Regions from separate parts of the Actinoplanes sp. NPDC000266 genome, predicted to be linked through region 1. Evidence: riboswitches for the same ligand, from Rfam matches in the RefSeq annotation. Region 1 holds a riboswitch; each other region holds the start of a gene.
What was found. Region 1 has a riboswitch for cobalamin ahead of ACFY36_RS31270 (VWA domain-containing protein). Riboswitches for the same ligand answer to the same signal wherever they lie in the genome.
Positions count from the first base shown of each region.

Region 2: it holds a riboswitch for cobalamin, as region 1 does, so the genes downstream of both, ACFY36_RS09330 (ribonucleoside-diphosphate reductase subunit alpha) here and ACFY36_RS31270 (VWA domain-containing protein) in region 1, are expected to answer to the same signal.
Region 3: it holds a riboswitch for cobalamin, as region 1 does, so the genes downstream of both, ACFY36_RS09355 (ABC transporter substrate-binding protein) here and ACFY36_RS31270 (VWA domain-containing protein) in region 1, are expected to answer to the same signal.

Region 1 is NZ_JBIAZI010000008.1:199,599-203,914, reverse strand. Features, by position in the region: gene ACFY36_RS31280 (hypothetical protein) at 1-45, shown strand, start outside; gene ACFY36_RS31275 (gluconokinase) at 107-1,681, shown strand; cobalamin riboswitch at 1,701-1,870, shown strand; gene ACFY36_RS31270 (VWA domain-containing protein) at 1,905-4,013, shown strand; gene cobO (cob(I)yrinic acid a,c-diamide adenosyltransferase) at 4,243-4,316, shown strand, end outside.
Region 2 is NZ_JBIAZI010000002.1:642,961-647,276, forward strand. Features, by position in the region: gene ACFY36_RS09315 (hypothetical protein) at 1-40, shown strand, start outside; gene ACFY36_RS09320 (nitroreductase family protein) at 56-481, opposite strand; gene ACFY36_RS09325 (hypothetical protein) at 518-877, shown strand; cobalamin riboswitch at 959-1,165, shown strand; gene ACFY36_RS09330 (ribonucleoside-diphosphate reductase subunit alpha) at 1,278-3,620, shown strand; gene ACFY36_RS09335 (ribonucleotide-diphosphate reductase subunit beta) at 3,620-4,316, shown strand, end outside.
Region 3 is NZ_JBIAZI010000002.1:649,013-653,328, reverse strand. Features, by position in the region: gene ACFY36_RS09365 (copper resistance CopC family protein) at 1-377, shown strand, start outside; gene ACFY36_RS09360 (class I SAM-dependent methyltransferase) at 973-1,716, shown strand; cobalamin riboswitch at 1,752-1,924, shown strand; gene ACFY36_RS09355 (ABC transporter substrate-binding protein) at 1,954-2,973, shown strand; gene ACFY36_RS09350 (FecCD family ABC transporter permease) at 2,997-3,962, shown strand; gene ACFY36_RS09345 (FecCD family ABC transporter permease) at 3,959-4,316, shown strand, end outside.

The DNA of each region.
Region 1 (4,316 bases):
GTCACTCCGTCGCGGGGGCAGCGGGTACTGGTCCCTCTGCCATGAGAGACCGCCGGGTGGGCACTAGGTTGGAAGTCGGTAAGGCGCTCGGGACTGGAGGCTGCGCATGGACGTCGTGATCGGGATCGACACCGGCACCACCGCGACGAAAGGGGTGGCGGCCGGGCCCGACGGGCAGTTGCGCGCGCTGGTCAGCGTTCACTATCCGCTCTCCGTGCCGGGGCCGGGGCGCGCCGAGCTCGACCCGGCCCAGCTGCGCGACGCCGCGGTGAAGGCGCTCGTCGACGTGGCCGCCGCCTGCCACGAGCAGGGCGACCGGGTCATCGCGGTCAGTCTCAGTGCCTTCCTGCACGCGCTGGTGCCCATGGACAGCGACGGGTCGCCGCTCGGGCCGCTGGTCACGTGGGCCGACGGGCGGGCCGGCAAGCAGTGCGACGAGCTCATCGAGGCCGGGCTGGGCAAAAAGCTCCAGGCGCGTACGGGCACGCCCGTGCACCCGATGTCGCCGCTGACCAAGCTGGCCTGGTGGCGCGAGAACGATCCCGAGACCCTGCGCGCGACGCCGCGGTGGGGCGGGGTGAAGGAGCTGGTGCTGGCGGCGGTGGCCGACGAGCCGTTCCTGCTCGACCTGTCGGTCGCCTCGGGCACGGGGCTGTACGACATCCACGAGCGCCGGTGGGATCCGGAGGCGCTCGAGATCGGCGGGGTCCGGGCCGAGCAGCTGGCCGAGGTGGTGAGCACCACCCAGCGGCTGCGCCTGAGCGCCGACGTGGCCCGCGCGGCCGGGCTCGACCCGGCCACCCCGCTCATCATCGGGGCCGCCGACGGGCCGCTGGCCAACCTCGGCGTGGGGGCCACCCCGGCCGGGGTGGCGGCCATCTCGCTCGGCACCAGCGGCGCGCTGCGCACCGTGGTCGACCGGCCCACGGCCGACAAGGCGGGGCGGCTGTTCTGCTACGCGCTGACCGACGACCGGTGGGTGATCGGCGGCGCCGTCAACAACGCCGGGTCCGTCGTGCGGTGGGCCGGTGAGAGCTTCGCGGGCGGCTTCGAGCGTCCCGGCGCCGAGGGTGAGGACGCCGACGAGCGCGACGCCGCCCTGCTCATCGAGGCCCAGGAGGTCGCGCCGGGCAGTGACGGGCTGCTCTGCCTGCCGTACCTGCTGGGGGAGCGGGCGCCGTGGTGGCGTTCCGGGCTGCGCGGCGCCTACCTGGGGTTGCGGCGCGAGCACGGGCGGGCCCATCTGGTGCGCTCGGCCGTCGAAGGGGTCTGCCAGCAGCTCGCGCTGGTGCGCGACTCTTTCACGGCCGAGGGCATCCCGGTCACCGAGGTGCGGGCCACCGGCGGGGCGGTCGCCTCCGAGCTGTGGGTGGGGGTGCTCGCGGCCGCGCTCGACCTGCCGGTGTCGGTGGCCGACACCCCGGAGGGCACGGCGCTCGGCGCCTGCCTGCTCGCGCGGCACGCGCTGGGAGAGCTGCCCGACCTCGACCACGCGGCCGCGCTCATCCCGATCGGCGAGCCGACCGTTCCCGACCCGGGGAACGCGGAGCTCTACGCCCGGCTGCGGCCGCTCATCGAGACATCGGCGCTGGCCGTGCTCGACGTGGTCAAGGAACTCGACCGGCTCGCGCCGCAGCCGATCCCGGACACCGAAAAAGCGGTGAGCGACACCCCGCGTTGACGGCGCGGTTCGCCGTAGGAAAGCATTGCCCACGAGCGGTAGCGGAGGAACCCGGTGGAAATCCGGGACGGTCCCGCCACTGTGACCGGGGAGCGATCCGCCGAGAAGCCACGGCCGGCCAGGCCGGAAGGCGTGCGGGGAGCGCTGATCCGGGAGTCAGGAGACTCCGGCCGCTCGTGTCACTCATCGTGCGGGCGTGGACACCCGCACAGAAGGGATCCGCGTGACGCCGTACCCGTTCTCGGCCGTTGTCGGCCTGGCCGACCTTCGACTTGCCCTGCTGCTCACGGCCGTTTCGCCCGCCGTCGGCGGGGTGCTGGTCCGAGGGGAGAAGGGCACCGCCAAGAGCACCATCGTGCGGGCCCTGGCCGCCCTGCTGCCCGAGGTGGCGGTCGTGCGCGGCTGCCGGTTCGCCTGCGATCCGGCCGCGCCCGACCCGGAGTGCCCGGACGGGCCGCACGCGCCCGACAGCCCCCGGTTCCGCCGGCCGGCCACTCTGGTCGAGCTGCCGGTCGGCGCCACTGAGGACCGCGTGGTGGGCACGCTGGACATTCAGCGGGCGCTGGCCGACGGGGTCAAGGCGTACGAGCCGGGACTGCTCGCCGGGGCGCACCGGGGTGTGCTCTACGTCGACGAGGTCAACCTGCTCCCCGACCACCTGGTCGACCTGCTGCTCGACGCGGCCGCGATGGGCCGGGCCCACGTGGAGCGCGACGGGGTGTCGGTCAAGCACGCCGCCCGGTTCCTGCTGGTCGGCACCATGAACCCCGAGGAGGGCGAGCCGCGCCCGCAGCTCGTCGACCGGTTCGGCCTGGTGGTGACGGTGGCGGCGCCCCGCGACGCGGCCGACCGGGCCGAAGTGGTGCGGCGGCGGCTGGCCTACGAGGCCGGCCCGGACGGGTTCGCGGCCCGCTTCGCCGGCGACGAGCGCGAGCTGGCGGCCCGGATCGCGGCCGCCCGCGAACGCCTGCCCCAGGTTGCCCTGCCCGACCACGAGCTCGACCGGATCGCCCGGGTCTGCCTGGCCTATGGGGTCGACGGCATGCGCGCCGACATCGTGGTCGCCCGGTGCGCGGTCGCCCTGGCCGCCTGGCACGGCCGCGACGTGGTGAGCGCGGACGACGTACGGGACGCGGCCCGCCTCGCCCTCCCGCACCGGCGCCGCCGCGACCCGCTCGACCCGCCCGGCACCGACGAGGAGAAGCTCGACGAGGCCCTGGCCGAAGCGGAGGCCCAGCAGCAGGAAGCCGACCGCCAGGAGGCCGAGCGGCAGGAAGCGGAGCGCCAGGCTCAGCAGACCGGCGACGACACCGATCCCGACGACGACCCGACTCCACCTCCGGGCGGTGGCCCCGGTGACGGCGGGCCCGGCCCTGATGACCGAGGGCCGGCGCCGCGGCAGAGCGGTGACGCCGGGCCGGCGCCGCAGCAGGATCAGGCCGGGCAGCAGGATCAGGCCGGGCAGCAGGATCAGGCCGGGCAGCAGGATCAGGCCGGGCAGCAGGATCAGGCCGGGCACCAGTCGGCCGGGGGCCAGGAGCAGCCGTCCCCGGCCGCGGCCGCTCCCTATCGCACCAGGAACCTGAGCATCGCCCGGCGCGGCACCGGTGGCCACGCCGGCAAGCGTTCGCCGGCCTACGCGCGGCGGGGCCGGGTCGTCGGCTCGCGGGTGCCCCAGGGCAAACTCGCGGGCGCACCCCACCTGCCGGCGACCCTGCGCGCGGCCCTGCACCGGCGCGCCGAGGACGCGGAGGCCGGCGGGGTCGTGCACCCGCGTGATCTGCGCGAGGCGGTGCATGTCGGGCGGGAGGCCAACCTCGTGCTCTTCGTGGTGGACGCCTCGGGGTCGATGGCCGCGCGGAAGCGCATGACCATCGTCAAGACGGCGGTGCTGTCGTTGTTGCGGGACGCCTACCAGCGGCGGGACCGGATCGGGATGATCACGTTCCGGGGGCACGAGGCCGAGCAGGTGCTGCCGCCCACGTCCAGTCACGAGGTCGGCGTGATGAGGCTGGCGAGCCTGCGGACCGGAGGGCGTACGCCGCTGGCCGCCGGGCTGCGCGCCGCCGCGGCGACCATCGCCACCGAGCGCCGCCGCGACCCGCGCCGCCGGCCGCTGCTGATCGTCGTCACCGACGGCCGGGCCACCAGCGGGCCCGACCCGGTCACGGTGGCGCCGGCGTTGGCCGGAGTCTCCACTGTGGTCGTCGATTGTGAGAGCGGGCCGATCCGGCTGAACCTCGCGGGCCGGCTCGCGACCGCCCTGGACGCCGACCTCATGCCGCTGGACGCCCTCGAGATGGGGAGCGCCGCCCAGGGGAGAGCGGCGTGATGCCGCCGAACGAGCACGGCGCAGCGCGCACAACGAGAGGGCGGAGTGACGCGGGACCATCGAGTGAGCCCGCGTCGCCGGTCGCGTTGAGCCGGCGGAGCGGTTCCGGGCACGGATGCTGCCGTTCGGCCGGAGAGCGGAGCTCGGGAGTTCCGCGCGGGCGCCAGGACGTCAGCGTGCGGAGGCGGGCCGGCGTGCTTCAGGCGTACGGAAGAAAGAGGTTTGTCTGATGCCGCAAGGGAAAGTGACCAGCGTGCCCGATGACGGGCTCACGACGCGGCAGCGGCGGCGGCAAGCTGTGCT
Region 2 (4,316 bases), on a different contig from region 1:
CATGGAGGAGGCGGTGGGCCGTATCACCCACACCCCCTAGCTCACCGCAGCCAGGTCACCATCTCGCCGAGCGGCAACCGCCGCCTCGCCAGCTTCTCCGGCCAGGGAATCTCCTCCCCCAGCCGGCCTCGAGCTTGTCGGCCTCGGTGTAGCGCTCGTGGTACGAGGCCTCCCGGATGCCGAGCGCCACCTGAACCGGCGCCTGCGAGATCCACGGCTGGAACCCGTGCTGGAGATAGAAGGGCTTGCCGACGACAGCGATCCGGTGCCCTTGGCTGAAGCCGGCGCTGGGCGCCCGGTGCAGCACCTTCACCACTCGCTCGGCAACGTCGTCGGCCACCGGTTCACCGCGGTAGTTACGCCCCGGCAAACCTCTCCGTCGACGAAGGGTGCTCTTGCTGGAGGCCGTTCCGACGGAAGTGTCACCGGCCGCGTCCACGAAGTCCAGCACGGTGCGGGCCGGCGTTGTCACGATCGTCACGATGAGCGGTGCTCGCCTGTCGGTGATCATTGGCCGGTGATCTCTGATCTGGTGGGCGAGGTGATCGGGGGTGTCGTGGCCGGCAGCCTGGGTGTGGTGCTCGAACGGCGGCGGATCAGGCGGGCTCCGGTGGGCATCGTGCGGGTCGCCGCGGCGATCAAGGTTCCGGGACGCCGGTGGCGGCACGGCTATCTCGACCGGAGACCCGATGGTTTCGCCGTCTGGGCGCCGCGGTGGGGCCGGCGGATCGAGCTGGGCGAGCTCCGGATGGGGCGGGAACTGGGGATGACGCGGGCTGAGCGCACGTTGTGGCTCGATCCCTCGTTGCGGGTGTTCGCGCACGGGGAGATCAAGCTTGCCGTTGGTTCGGCGGATGTCGGGAAAGTGCGGGGATGAGGGCCGGGCGGCCCGTCGACGCCGCGAGGCGACACGCTGATCACAGCATCTGGTGTTGTCACTTTGGGGGTCTGCCCATATATGGTGTCTCTCGCAGCTGGTTCGGGCTCGCCTTCATGGTGTGCCCGAGGCAAGAGGGAACCCGGTGTGAGTCCGGGACTGCCCCGCAGCGGTGAGTGGGAACGAAAGCCGTCACACAGCACTGGGCGCGAGCCTGGGAAGCGACGGCCGGTAGGAGAGAGCACAGCGCCCACGAGTCCGAAGACCTGCCAGCGCGCCGCACGCCGACCGGTGTGCGGCGGTCGAAGGCCGCGTGGGACGGCCGGCGCCAACCAGTCGGCCCCGCCGTGGCCGTCGGCGTCTCCCGCGTGCCTTCACCCAGGCGAGGGAGACGCGGGACATGACGGTCACCGAGGACAGAACCAGCGTGCCGGAGCAGCGGCGGCACGTGATGCGGGTCCGCAAGCGCGACGGCGAGCTGGAGACGGTCGACGTCAACAAGATCGTCAAGGCGGTCGAGCGGTGGGTGGGCGACCTCGACGAGGTCGACCCGTTGCGGGTCGCCACAAAGACCATCAGCGGCCTGTACGACGGCGCGACCACCGCCGAGCTCGACAAGCTCTCCATCCAGACGGCGGCCGAGCTCATCGGCGAGGAGCCGCAATATTCGAAGCTGGCCGCCCGATTGCTGGCGGCCTATGTGGACAAAGAGGTCCGTCTCCAGGAGGTGGCGAGCTTCTCCCAGTCCATCCGCTACGCCCACCAGCAGGGCCTGATCGGCGACGAGACGGCCGCCTTCGTGCGCCGCAACGCCCGCAAGCTCGACGATGCCGTCGACCTCAACGGTGACCTGCGGTTCGAATACTTCGGCCTGCGCACCGTGGCCGACCGCTACCTGCTGCGCCACCCGCAGTCCCGCCTGGTCGTGGAGACCCCGCAGTACTGGCTGCTGCGGGTGGCCTGCGGGCTCAGCGAGACCCCGGCCGAGGCGATCGGCTTCTACCGCCTGATGTCGTCGCTGGCCTATCTGCCCAGTTCGCCGACCCTGTTCAACTCCGGCACCCGGCACACGCAGATGTCGTCGTGTTTCCTGGTCGACTCGCCCCGGGACGAGCTCGACTCGATCTACGAGCGTTACCACCAGGTCGCGAAGCTGTCCAAGTTCTCCGGGGGCATCGGCATCGCCTGGTCGCGGATCCGGGGCCGGGGCGCCCTGATCCGCGGCACCAACGGCAAGTCCAACGGCATCGTCCCGTTCCTCAAGACGCTGGACGCCGGTGTCGCCGCGGTCAACCAGGGCGGCCGGCGCAAGGGCGCCGCGTGCGTCTATCTGGAGCCGTGGCATCCCGACGTCGAGGAGTTCCTGGAGCTTCGGGACAACACCGGCGAGGAGTCACGACGTACACATAATCTGAATCTGGCCAACTGGATCCCGGACGAGTTCATGCGCCGGGTCGAGGCCGACGGCGACTGGTCGCTGATCGACCCCTCCGACGCGCCGGAGCTGCCCGACCTGTTCGGTGAGGCGTTCGACGAGGCGTACAGAAGGGCCGAGAAAAAAGCCGTCAAGACCGTCAAGGCCCGCGACTTGTACGGCCGGATGATGCGCACACTCGCACAGACCGGCAACGGCTGGATGACGTTCAAGGACCGCTCGAACGCCCTGTCCAACCAGACCGGCGCGCCCGGCAACACCATCCATCTGTCGAACCTGTGCACCGAGATCCTCGAGGTCAACGACGACGCCGAGACGGCCGTCTGCAACCTCGGCTCGATCAACCTGGGCGCGCACATCGCGGGCGGAACCGTCGACTGGGCGAAGTTGCGCGAGACCGTGCGCACGGCCGTGACCTTCCTGGACCGGGTCATCGACATCAACTACTACCCGTCGCCGCAGGCGGCCGCGTCCAACCCGCGCTGGCGGCCGGTCGGCCTCGGGCTGATGGGCCTGCAGGACGCGTTCTTCCAGCTGGGGCTGCCGTTCGACTCCGTCGAGGCCCGGGAGCTGTCCACCCGCGTACAGGAAGAGATTTTCCTGACCGCCCTGGAGTCGTCGGCCGCGCTGGCCGAGCGGTTCGGCGCGCATCCGTCCTATGCGGAGACCCGGGCCGCGCAGGGCGATCTGCACCACGAGCTGTGGGGCGCGACCCCGGCGCAGGCCGAGCGCTGGTCGGATCTGAAGGCCCGGATCGCCGAGCACGGCCTGCGTAACTCGCTCATGATCGCTATCGCGCCGACCGCGACCATCGCGTCGATCGCCGGCTGCTACGAGTGCATCGAGCCGCAGGTGTCCAATCTTTTCAAGCGCGAGACGATGTCCGGCGAGTTCCTTCAGATCAATTCCTATCTCGTACGGGAGCTGAAGGCGCGCGGTCTGTGGACGGCGCCGGTGAGGGAGCAGATCAAGCGCGCGGAGGGTTCGGTGCAGGGCATCGCCGAGCTGCCCGGCGAGGTGCGCGAGCTTTTCCGTACGGCGTGGGAGTTGCCGCAGAAGGCGCTGATCGAGCTGGCGGCCGCCCGTGCCCCGTACATCGATCAGTCGCAGTCCTTGAACCTGTTTCTGAGCGCGCCGACGATCGGCAAACTTTCGTCGATGTACCTCTACGCCTGGAAAGCCGGGCTGAAGACCACGTATTACCTGCGCTCGCGTCCCGCGACGCGCATTCAGCAGGCGACGGTTTCCCTGACGCCCGCCGAAGCCTGCTCCCTGGAGAACCCCGAGTCTTGTGAGGCCTGCCAGTAATGCTGCTCGACCCCGGAATGGACCTGACCCTGCGGCCGATGAAGTACCCGCACTTCTTCGACCGGTTCAAGGACGCCATCAAGAACACGTGGACCGTCGAGGAGGTCGATCTGCACAACGACCTCGCCGACCTCGCGAAACTGTCGCCCGCCGAGCAGCATCTGGTGTCCCGGCTCGTGGCTTTCTTCGCCACCGGCGACACGATCGTGGCCAACAACCTCGTGCTGAACCTCTATCAGCACGTCAACTCGCCGGAAGGCCGCCTCTATCTTTCGCGGCAGCTGTTCGAGGAGGCCGTGCACGTCCAGTTCTATCTGAACCTGCTGGACACGTACGTGCCTGATCTGGCCGAGCGCGCGGCGGCGTTCGCGGCGGTCGAGAACATTCCGTCGATCGCCCGCAAGGCCGAGTTCTGCTTCAAGTGGATCGACTCGGTCTACGAGCTGCGCTCTCTCCGGACGAAGGAGGACCGTCGCGCGTTCCTGCTGAACGTCATCTGCTTCGCGGCGTGCATCGAGGGGCTGTTCTTCTACGGCGCTTTCGCGTACGTCTACTTCCTGCGCTCCCGGGGTGTGTTGCAGGGCCTCGCCTCCGGTACGAACTGGGTCTTCCGCGACGAGTCGATGCACATGGCGTTCGCGTTCGACGTGGTCGACCAGGTCCGCGCCGAGGAGCCCGATCTGTTCGACGCGGACA
Region 3 (4,316 bases), on a different contig from region 1:
GCCAGCGCCTCAACCCGGACTTCACCACGATCGCCCTCAGCGACGCGGCCCGCCGGCGGGTCGACGCCTCCAGCCCGGCCATCGACACGGCGAAGGGAACGATCCTCCCTCGCGAACCCTTGGCCAACGGCACGTACACGGTCGCCTACCGGGTGGTGTCGGTCGACGGCCACACGGTCCAGGGCTCATACGTCTTCACCGTCGACGACCCGGCGCTGCCCAAGGCCGCCCCGGCGACCACCACCACGCCACCCGCGGACTCCGGCGGCATCCCCATCGGCGTCGTGATCGGCCTGGCCGCCCTGGGCTTGGCGCTCGCCGGAGCCGCGGCCTACTTGTTCGTCACCACGAAGCGCCGTTCGTCCGCCCCCACCTGACCTCGACCCCTCGCACACCGGGTGACAGCCTTGAGTAATCCGGAAGCCAGAACAGGAACGTCATTCGCGCCAGCAAGCTACGTATGTTCTTCGATTCGCCGAGCCATGCGGGATCAGCGTGCTAGTCAGAGACGTGACTGATGACGAGAAAGCCGACGGCATTCGCAAAGCCTTCGACGAAAGTGTGGAGACGTACCAGAGGTGTCAGCGCGAGTTCAGGCGCACTGGTAATGAGCACTACTCGGCGGCGGAGAGGCAACGAAGGCGTACAACGGAGCCGTCGGCAAACTACTCGACGCCGTCGAACCGGAATCGCACGGCGAGAATTAGAGCCTCTTGGCGAGGCGCCGTTCGGGTCGAATCCGACCAAGAGCATTTCGCTGAAGTGCTCGATGATCGCGGCTTCCAGGTCCCCTCACGAATGCCTTGAGCGGTCGAGCGCCTGCATCTCAAGGCCGACCAGCGCCGAGCAGCCGCTCTTGTTGTGGTCTCGGCGAGGCGTTCGAAGGAGTTCGCTGTCGCGTGCTGGGCGGAAGGTTTGTCGTTCGGCGCACAGTGGGGCGTGTGGGTGTGCGGGCGCTGGCAGGATGGCTGCATGATCGACTTGCTGCGCCGCTGGGATGACCAGCAGAGCGTCTACATCGAGCAGCGTGACCGCGTGTACGACGTGATGTTCGACGTGCTCGCGCGGGTTCGGCCGGAGCCGGAACTGACCGTGCTCGATCTCGCCTGTGGGCCCGGGGCGATCAGCCAGCGGTTCCTGAGCCGCTTCCCGCTGGGGCGCTCGGTTGCCGTCGACGTCGACCCGGTGCTGCTCGCGGTCGGCGAAGGTGCGCTCGGTGACCAGGGTGGGCGGCTCCGGTGGGTGCGGGCCGACCTGCGTGATCCGTCCTGGCCGGAGGCGCTCGGTGCCGGCTCGTTCGACGCCGTGCTCTCCAGCACGGCTCTGCACTGGCTGTCGCCGGCCGATCTGGCCGGGGTCTACCGGGCCGCGGCGGGGCTGCTGCGCGACGGCGGGGTGCTGATCAACGCCGACTACATGCCGCTGCCGGCCGGTGGGCGGCTGCGGGCCGCCTGCGTGGCGATCGACGAGGCCCGGCAGCGGGCCGCGATCGAGGGCGGCGCCGACTCGTGGGCGGACTGGTGGGCCGCCGCCGGGGAACGGCCGGAGCTGGCTCAGGCGCTCGAGGAGCGGCGCGAACTGTGGCCGGAGGGTTCCCGCGAGTGGACCGGTGCTTCGCTGGAGTTCCAGACGGCCGCGCTGACCGAGGCCGGTTTCGCCGAGGCCGGCGTCGTCTGGCAGGACCTGGAGGAGCGGGTGCTGGCCGCGATCCGCTGACCCGCGCCCCGGATGATCATGGCGCGGCGGGGCGGCTATGGTGGTCGGGCCGTGGTGTTCGGGAAGCCGGTGTGAGACCGGCGCGGCCCTCGCCACTGTGAACGGGATGCCGGAGGCCACCGCGAGGTCACTGGGCGTGAGCCTGGGAAGGCCGGCCGCCGGAGCGCCACCCGTCAGCCAGGAGACCGGCCACGGCACCGCAACGACCCGTCCACGAGGTGCTGGAAGGTGGTCCCGATGCGCGTGCGCGCTTCACGGTCCCCTCTGTCCTGGCTCGCTGCCGTTCTGGCCGCGGGTCTCCTAGCCGGCTGTGGCGGCGCGTCCGAAGCTTCGGACAAGCCGGCCACCGCTTCGCTCCAGAACTGCGGCGTCGCCGTGCCCACCGGCACCCCGCCGGCGCGCATCTTCGCCGCTTTCCACAACGGCATCGAGGCCGTGTACGCGCTCGGCGCCGGCGACAAGCTGGTCGGCGCCGCCTACCTCGACAATCCCCTGCTCCCCGAATACGCCTCGCAGTTCACAACGGCCTACTACCCCGAGGAGTACCCGAGCCGCGAGGAGGTCCTGCGGCTCGATCCGGACTTCGTCGTCTCCGGCTTCACCGGCGCGTTCACCGCCGAGGGCCTCGGGACGCGGGCCGAGCTGAACAAGATCGGCATCGGGTCGTACCTGTTCACCCAGTACTGCCCGTCGGCCGACGGCAAGGACCAGAAGGACCTGGCCGACAACGACGTCTCGCTCGACAGCGTCTACGGCGACCTCACCGATCTGGGCCGGGTCCTCGGCCGTACGGCCGAAGCGCGGGCCCTGGTCGAGAAGATGAGGAAAACCGTCGCCGACACCGAGAGCAGGCTGGCCGGGGTGACGAAGCCCCGGGTCGCCATGCTCAACCGGCCCGGCGGCGGCGAGCTGCGCGTCTTCGGCAGTGGGGACGTCGCCACCACCATCATCGAGAAGGCCGGCGGCACGCAGGCGTTCGGCGACGTGCCCGGCCGGCTCACCCGGGTCGGCACCGAGGAGCTCATCAAGCGCAGGCCCGACGTGATCGTCGTGCCGGCCTGCTGCGGCGCCGACGTCGGCCCGTCCGGGGCCCAGGAGGTCATCGACGGGCTCAGGAAGGACCCGGCTCTGGCCAACGTGCCCGCGGTGCGCGACGGCCGGATCTACGCCGTCACCTTTGCCGAGGTCACCCCGGGCGTACGGAACGCCGACGCCGTCGCGAACCTGGCGAAACTGCTGCACCCGGAGAAGTTCTGAGCCGGCGCGCCCTGGGCCTGGCCGTGGCCGTCGCCGTGCTGGCGGCGGCCACAGCCGGTTCCGTGCTGCTCGGCAACCAGACCATTGGCGTACGGGCGGCGCTCGGCACCTGGACGCACCCGGACGGCTCGGACGTGCAGCGGATCGTGGAGTACCTGCGGGTGCCGCGCACCCTGGTCGGCCTGCTGGCGGGGGCCGCGCTCGGCGTCTCCGGCGTGCTGCTCCAGGGGCTGACCCGCAACGCGCTGGCCGGCCCCGAGGTGCTGGGCGTGAACGCCGGCGCGGCGCTGGCCGTGGTCCTCGGCATCGCGGTCTTCGGGGTGCACAGCTTCGGCGGCTGGGTCTGGTTCTCCTTCGCCGGCGCCGCGCTGGCCGGCGCTGGGGTCTACGCCCTCGGCTCGTACGGACGGGGTGGCGCCACGCCGGTCAAACTGGCGCTCGCCGGGGCCGCCGCCACCGCGTTCCTGGGCGGCCTGACCACCGCTCTCACGCTGCTCGACATCAACACCTTCAACGCCTACCGGTACTGGTCGGTCGGCGCTTTGACCTCGGCCGACGTCTCGGTGATCCGGATCGCGCTGCCCTTCCTGGCCGTGGGCGCCGTGCTGGCCGTCGTGTCGGCGCGGGCGCTGGACGCGCTGGCCCTGGGCGACGACATGGCCCGCTCGCTCGGACAGGGCCTGCTCGTGGGCCGGGCCACGGCCGCCCTGGCCGCCGTCGTGCTCACGGGAACGGCCGTGGCGCTGGCCGGGCCGATCGCGTTCGTCGGGCTGACCGTGCCGCACATGGCGCGGGCGCTGGTCGGCCCCGCGCACCGATGGCTGCTGCCGTACGCGGCCGTCCTGGCCCCGATCGTGCTGCTGGCGGCCGACGTGCTCGGCCGCGTGGTCGCGAGGCCGCAGGAGCTCCAGGCCGGGATCGTCACCGCGATCGCCGGGGCGCCGTTCTTCGTGGCGCTGGTGCGCCGGCGGAAGCTGGCCGAGCTGTGACCCGGGTGGACCGGCGCGCCGTCGTCGTCACGGTCGCCGCGCTGCTGGTGGCGCTGTCGGCGCTGCTCGTCTCGCTGGCCCGGGGCGACTATCCGATGCCGCTGTCCGACGTGCTCACCGTGCTGGCCGGCGGTGACGGCGCGACCCGGCGCAGCGCGTACGTGGTCCTCGAACTGCGCCTGCCCCGCGCGCTCGGCGCGATCGCCGTGGGCGCCGCGTTCGGGCTCTCCGGCGCCATCGTGCAGCGGGTCGTCCGCAACCCCCTGGCCAGCCCGGACATCGTGGGCATCAACGCCGGCGCGGCCGCGGTGGCCGTGTTCCTCATCGTCGTGCTGGCGGCCGGCCCGCGGACCG